Regions from separate parts of the Actinoplanes sp. NPDC051343 genome, predicted to be linked through region 2. Evidence: riboswitches for the same ligand, from Rfam matches in the RefSeq annotation. Region 2 holds a riboswitch; each other region holds the start of a gene.

Region 1 (2,254 bases), on a different contig from region 2:
GACCTCGGCGTCGAGCGCCGCCTTCTTGGCGTTGACCTCGTCGATCGCCAGGTCGAGGTCGTGCAGCTTGCGATCGTGCAGCGCGTTGATCTCCTCGAGCGAGACCGCCTTGGCGAGGAAGTCGTCCGAGTCGTCGGCGCCGAGCAGGAAACGGGACGCGCTGAGGCGGCCGGTCTCGTACTGCTGGGTCGCGATCGCCGCGACCTCGGGGGTGAGGGCGTCGCGCTTGGCCTCGGCGTCCTTGATCTGACCGGCCAGCGCCTTCTGCTGGGTGGTCGACGTGGCGACCGCGGCCTTGGCCTGCACGTACTTCCGGTTGGTGCTCTCCAGCACGTCGTTGAGGGTGGAGTTGTCGGAGAGCTCGTCACCGCCCTTCTCGTCGGGGGACGTCGACGTGGAGGAAGATCCGGAGCCGGGCTCGGCCTGCGCCGGGGCGGTGACGGCGGTCAGGGTGGCGGCCACTATCAGCGGCACCAGGGCGAGATTCAGCCACCGACGGTGTCTGACGGTCATGCATGTCCTTCCGGGTGGACCGCCGACCGGGTTAGCTGACGGGTTCGGGACGGAAGCGATCCCTACCGCTCGTCATCAAGCGGATGCACCCCAACGGAAAACCTGGGTCCCCGGCTCGCCTCGCGGCGATTAGGCGGTGTTCTGCCGTGCAGATTCCGGCGCCGAGTTTACCCGAGCAGCGAGAATGCTTCAGGGTTCGAAAAGGACAAAAGCAGTTACCGTACGGCGACATCTAGTAATGGTGGGACGCATAGTGACTGGACAATTGCTCTGCGTATCAAAACTATCGATCAATCGATGGCGTCCGGTATCGTCGGCCGCGGTCTTCGAATGGAGACCGCCGCCTAATCACCCTTCGGGGTGAGCCGGGGAACCACCTTTTACACCGGGGTGAATCCGCTCGACGAAGAGCGGTAGGGATTTCTTCCGTCCCGAACCCGTCAGCTAACCCGGCCGGCGGCACCACCGGAAGGAATGCCTGTGCTGCCGAAAACCATGGCCGCGATACTGGTCGCCCTCGTCGCGGCGACCGGACTCGCCTCGCCCGCCCGGGCCGCACCCGGATCGTCGGGCGACGACGGCGAGGGCGGCTCCAAGTCGCTCACCCAGCAACTCGACACGGCCTCCCGCGGCTACCTCGAGGCCCGGGACAAACTGGCCGGCTCCAAGAAGAAGCAGACCGACCTGGCCACCCGACTCCAGCGGATCGACACCGAGATGGCGCCCCGGCAGGCCGCGTTCGACCAGGTCGTGCAGGAGTCCTACCGGGCCGGTCGGCTCGGGCCGATGAGCGCGCTGCTGACCGCCAACTCCTCGGCCGGCTTCCTCGACCGGGCCCAGGTCCTGCAGACCGTGGCGGCCCGCCAGCAGAAGGCGATGCACGACCTGCAAACCGCCCGCGAGACTCAGGGCCGGGCCAAGGCGGCGATCGACGCGACCGTGCGCGACCAGCAGAAACAGGTCGCCGTGATGGCGGCCCGCAAGGCGCAGGCCGAGGCGGCGCTCAAGACGGCGAACGCCGGACAGGACGACCCGCAACCGGGCGACGGCGGTGGCAGTTCCAAGGCGACGTCGGTCAACCGGAACTCGGACGGGTCGCTGTCACCCGAGGGATGCACGGTCAACGACCCGACCACCGACGGCTGCATCACCCCGCGCATGCTGCACGCCATGCAGCAGGCCAAGTCGGCCGGATTCACCCACTACGTGGCCTGCTTCCGGCATCAGAACAGTGGCGAGCATCCGAAGGGCCGGGCCTGCGACTTCGCGGCCGACAAGGGCGGCTTCGGCGGGGTCGCGTCGGGCGCCAGCAAGGACTACGGCAACCGGCTGGCCAACTACTTCATCAACAACTCCGACGAGTTGGGCGTCCTCTACGTGATCTGGTTCCGGCGCATCTGGCTGCCCAGCAGCGGCTGGAAGGCGTACACGAAGGGCAACGGCGACCCGTCGAGCGAGCATGAGAACCACGTACATCTCTCGGTGCGATGAAACGCAGAAGGCCGGCCCATCGGGGCCGGCCTTCTCTCATTTATTGCTGAATTCCTCGTACATCCGCATGATCTCCTCGGTCGGGCCGTCGGCCCGGATCACGCCCGACTCGAGCCAGATGGTGCGTTCGCAGGTGTCGCGGATCGTTTGTTCGCTGTGGCTGACCAGGAAGACCGTGCCGGCCTCCGCGCGTAGCTCACGCACCCGCGCCTCGCTCCGCTTGCGGAACTTCGCGTCGCCGGTGGCCAGC
Region 2 (2,254 bases):
GAGGCGGGCGGTGCGCCCGGACCGGTCGAAGAGCTCCGCCCCGAGCTCCTTTTCCAGGGCTTTGACCTGCGCACTCACCCCGGATTGGCTGATTCGCACCCGGGCTGCCGCGCGGGTGAAGTTGGCCTCGTCGGCGACCGCGGCGAAGTACTCGAGCTGGCGAAGTTCCATAACCACAGATTCTAGTTACGACAAGAACCATCTGTTGGACTGCTGAGGCCGACCGCGGAAGGGTGGCGTCATGAACGAACGACAGAAGGCCATGAAGCCCGAAGACCTGACCCGCCTCTTCGTCGAGCGGGCCAACGCCAGAGACGCGGCCGGCCTGGCCGAGCTCTACGAGGAAGGCGCGGTCATGGCCTACCCTCCCGGCGGCCAGACCGTCGGCCGAGCCGCGATCGAGAAGCTATGGGCCGAGCTGTTGCCCAAGATGCCGGAGATCAAGCCCGAGCAGCCATTGCCGACGCTGATAAGCGGCGACCTCGCCCTGACCTCGACGCCGCCGCGTGACGGCTCCGGTGCCCGTGCGCAGGTGGTGCGCCGCCAGGCCGACGGCTCGTGGCTGCGGGTGCTCGACCAGCCCGAGTTCGTCACCCCGGGCAGTCGATGAGGCGGTGTCGCTGTGGTGGTGCCGACGGGGGCAATGGCACCACCACAGCGCACGGGGAACGGGGCACAGGGGTTGGTGCGGTGAAACTATCTAGCTCAGAGCGCGATCCGCTGACCGGGGAAGATCAGGTTCGGGTCGTTGATGATGCCGCTGTTGAGCTTGGCCAGCGAGTGCCAGCCGCCCTTGACCTGATAGCGCGAGGCGATGGCCGACAGCGTGTCGCCCGAACGCACCACATAGGTCTTGCCGGTCGCCTTGACCGACGCCGACCGGACGACCCGGTTGGTGGTCGCCTTGTGCTGGCTCGACTTCGACGACTTGTGGGTCACCGACTTCGAGGTGTTGCTCGACTTGGTGCTGTGCGACTTCGAGCTGTGCGACTCGCTGTGCGAGCCGCTGGTGTTGCTGCCCGAGTAATGCTTGGTCGAGCCGCCCTTCTTGCCGCACACCGGCCAGGCGCCGATGCCCTGGCCCCGCAGAACCTTCTCGGCGATCGCGATCTGTTCCGACCGGCTCGCCTTGTTGGCCGTGCTGGCGTACTTGCCGCCGCCGTACGCCTTCCAGGTGCCCTTGGTGAACTGCAGGCCACCGTAGAAGCCGTTGCCCGTGTTGATGCTCCAGTTACCACCGGACTCGCACTGCGCGACGGCGTCCCAGTTCACGCTGGACGCCTGCGCCGGCGAGGCCGGCCCGAGCAGGGCGGCGGTGCCCGCCACGCCCGCGGCGGTGATGCCGAGGGCAATACGGGCATGCTTTCGAATCTGTGCCATGACAGAAATTCCTCCACGCCTGCGAGGTCAGCTGTCGGGTTCGGGCTGAGGTGCCCGGCCGCGGTTGGCGGCTTCACCCCGAGGCGCGCACCAGCGCGCCGAGGAACTTTTGGGTCCCCCGCTCCATGCCTTGGGTCAATTTCCGTCGGGCGGCGGCAAGGACTCGGCGATCCGCCCACGGTGTCCACGATGGCGGACCCGACCGAACCTAGCCGGACGAATTCGGCGACCGCCAAGTTAAGGTGACCTTGTTCTCAGTAATTGACCTATTTGATCTTTCTTTAGGACGAGTATGACCGATATGTGGAGTCCTTAAATTACCAGTCGGTAACCTTCGACTCCATGTCGCTTTGTCTGATGCAGAATCGGCAACTATGACCCAGCCCACCCGCGAGCACGATGTCGTCGTCTACGGCGCCACCGGCTTCGCCGGCGCCCTCGTCGCCCGTCATCTGGCCGCGTACGCCCCTGTCGGCGCCCGGATCGCGTTGGCCGGCCGTTCGGAGACGAAGCTCACTTCGGTCAAGACCGAGTTGGGCGTCGATTGGCCGATCGTGGTCGCCGACGCCTCCGACGAAGCCGCCCTGTCCCGGCTCGCCACCTCCACCCGGGTGGTCGTCACCACGGTCGGGCCGTACCTGAGATACGGCCGCCGGTTGGCCGCGGTCTGCGCTGCGGTGGGCACCGACTACGCCGACCTGACCGGCGAGGTGCTCTTCGTCCGCGACAGCATCGACGCCAACCACGACATGGCCCGCCGCACCGGCGCCCGCATCGTGCACGCCTGCGGCTTCGACTCGATCCCCTCCGACATCGGTGTCCACGTCCTCAATCGTCAGGTCAAGGCTGACGAGGCGGGCGACCTGACCGACAC
Region 3 (2,254 bases), on a different contig from region 2:
CGCGTCGCACTGGTACGGCGTCTCGACGGTCGCCGACTTCAAGGCCGCCGCCCAGGCCGCGGCCGGCTCGACCGACCTCACCTCGTTCTGGTCGACCCACCGCGTCGACGGCTAGGCACAGCAAACGGGGGACGCCATTGGCGTCCCCCGAAGCAACTTGCCTGCCTCGGTCAGCCCGGACGCCGGTAACCGGCGATCGGACCGACGTTGTCCATCACCGCCATCCGCACATGGTCACCCGTGTGCGGAGCATGCACCACTTCACCACCACCGATGTAGATGGCCACGTGGTGCAACGAACCAGGGAAGAAGAACACCAGGTCACCTGGCTGCAAATCTCCCCGGCTGACCGGCTTGCCCTCGTTCCACTGGTCTTTCGTGTAGTGGTCGAGGGTCACGCCCACGGTCGCCCACGCCTCTTTGGTCAGGCCGGAGCAGTCGTACGTGCTCGGGCCGTCCGACCCGAAGACGTACGGCTTGCCGATCAGCGAGCACGCCTTGCGCGCCGCCTTACCGCCGTCGTCGTTGGTGTAGGTGACCGGGCACGGCCCGATCCGCAGGGGTCCGGTGTCGCCACCGGACGCCCCGTACGCCTTGATGCGCAGCTTCTGCAGCGCATCGATCTTCACATTGATGGCCTTCTTCTTCTGCGCCAGATCGGCATCGCGCGCGGCGATGGAGTTGGTCAGAAGCTGGAGGTCATTCTTGGATTTGGCGTACTGGTCGCGCAGCTTGGCGACGCCGGCGATCTGCGCCTGCTGGTGCCGGGCAAGCTGGTCCAGAAGGGTCAGCTTGTCGGTCAGCTGGTTCGTCGACCCGCTCATCAACATGGCACTGACCGCGCTCGGCGAACCTTGCTTGTACGCGTCAGTGGCCAGGCCGCGAACCGAGGACAGGGCGACGTCCACCTGTACCTGGAGCGGGGTGAGCTGGTTGGTGAGCTTCTTCAGCTGAGCCTGGTTCTTGATCAATTTGCCGTGCACGTCGTTGTACAGCTCGATGATCGGCTCTAGCTGATTCCACTGGGTGTCGATCTGCGCCTCGACGCTGGACGGCGAGGGCGTCGCGAGTGCCGCGGTGGCCGGTGCGGTGACAACTACGCCGGCCGCGGCGACGAGGCAGAGCAGGCTGCGCAGCATTACGGCGCGGCGCGCCCCGTTCCGTTTCACGTTACGTGCGTCGTCCTTTCTTCCCTCATCCGCCGATCGGGTTAGCTGACGGGTTCGAGCGGGAAGCGCGCCCGGCCGCGAGATGCACGGCTTCACCCCAACTGCTCGGGTCCCCGGTTCGTCAAGGCACGACGATTAGGCGGTGGTCCGTCAGATCGGCCGGATGGACGATGGGGGGCTGCCGGACCGGGCACCACCGTACTCCCGATCATTGCCTTAACTGAAGCCGACGCGACGGGGAAACTGCTTGCATGCCGACAGCCACTCAGAGTGACTAGAACGGCCACTCCTCCAGCGCCCGGTCGAGCCAGGGCACGACCAGGATGACGGTGGGTAGTACCAGCAGGGCGGCCGCGGCTAGTCCCGCGACAAGACTCAGGCCGGGCGACTCGGGGCGCGGCGCCGACAGCCGGTCCAGTCTCCGGCGACGCGCGTCACCCCACGGGTCGGCCCGGGCGTCCTCCGCCAGAGGGACCGCATCGGTCAACCTTTCCAGCGCGGCCCGCAGGGCCGCGGGGCCCGCGACGCGCCGTGCGGCATCGTCGGCCACCATCTCCAGAAGCAGATGTACGGCGTCCAGAGGCACCCGGCTTCGCAGCGGTGGCGGCACCGCGCGGTAGAAGGCGGTGAACGACTCCATCACCACGTCGTGGTGGTGCCGCAGATGGGTCTGCTCGTGGGCGAGCACCGCGTCGACCTGCGCCCGGTCGAGCACCTGCAGCACACCGTCGCTGAGCACGACCCGCGGCTCGCGCCCGGGCACGCAGTAGGCCAGCGGCAGCGCGCCCTCGAGCACCCGCAGGTGGTCCGGGCCGAACTCGTGGCGCCGCTCGGCCCGGTCGAGCAGGTCGACCAGCAGGCGGTGGCGCTCGCGGCGGGCCCGCGAGCGCCGGGTCACGCCCCAGAGCGAGATCAGCAGCCGGGCGACGATCACGGCGGCGACGGCCAGGGCGATCAACAGGGCGCCGGCCACGACCGGCTTACGGGAGCCGTACGCCCGGGTGAGCTCCTCGGGCACCGCGAGCACGACGCCGAGCGCGCTCAGCACGGCGGCCAGGGTGATCGCCTGCCACAGGAGTACGGCC

What was found. Region 2 has a riboswitch for cyclic di-AMP ahead of ACIA5C_RS31625 (transglycosylase family protein). Riboswitches for the same ligand answer to the same signal wherever they lie in the genome.
Region 1: linked by a shared signal. The riboswitch ahead of ACIA5C_RS38705 (coiled-coil domain-containing protein) and the one ahead of ACIA5C_RS31625 (transglycosylase family protein) in region 2 are both predicted to bind cyclic di-AMP.
Region 3: linked by a shared signal. The riboswitch ahead of ACIA5C_RS13815 (NlpC/P60 family protein) and the one ahead of ACIA5C_RS31625 (transglycosylase family protein) in region 2 are both predicted to bind cyclic di-AMP.

Annotation. Positions count from the first base shown of each region.
Region 1 covers NZ_JBITEL010000015.1:71,280-73,533, reverse strand. Annotated here, with positions in the region: gene ACIA5C_RS38710 (coiled-coil domain-containing protein) at 1-513, opposite strand, end outside; cyclic di-AMP (ydaO/yuaA leader) riboswitch at 519-659, opposite strand; cyclic di-AMP (ydaO/yuaA leader) riboswitch at 845-990, shown strand; gene ACIA5C_RS38705 (coiled-coil domain-containing protein) at 988-2,004, shown strand; gene ACIA5C_RS38700 (ABC transporter ATP-binding protein) at 2,041-2,254, opposite strand, start outside.
Region 2 covers NZ_JBITEL010000010.1:299,419-301,672, reverse strand. Annotated here, with positions in the region: gene ACIA5C_RS31635 (LysR family transcriptional regulator) at 1-171, opposite strand, end outside; gene ACIA5C_RS31630 (YybH family protein) at 263-610, shown strand; gene ACIA5C_RS31625 (transglycosylase family protein) at 706-1,380, opposite strand; cyclic di-AMP (ydaO/yuaA leader) riboswitch at 1,382-1,548, opposite strand; gene ACIA5C_RS31620 (saccharopine dehydrogenase family protein) at 1,755-2,254, shown strand, end outside.
Region 3 covers NZ_JBITEL010000003.1:681,452-683,705, reverse strand. Annotated here, with positions in the region: gene ACIA5C_RS13820 (M1 family metallopeptidase) at 1-115, shown strand, start outside; gene ACIA5C_RS13815 (NlpC/P60 family protein) at 171-1,169, opposite strand; cyclic di-AMP (ydaO/yuaA leader) riboswitch at 1,185-1,321, opposite strand; gene ACIA5C_RS13810 (M56 family metallopeptidase) at 1,444-2,254, opposite strand, start outside.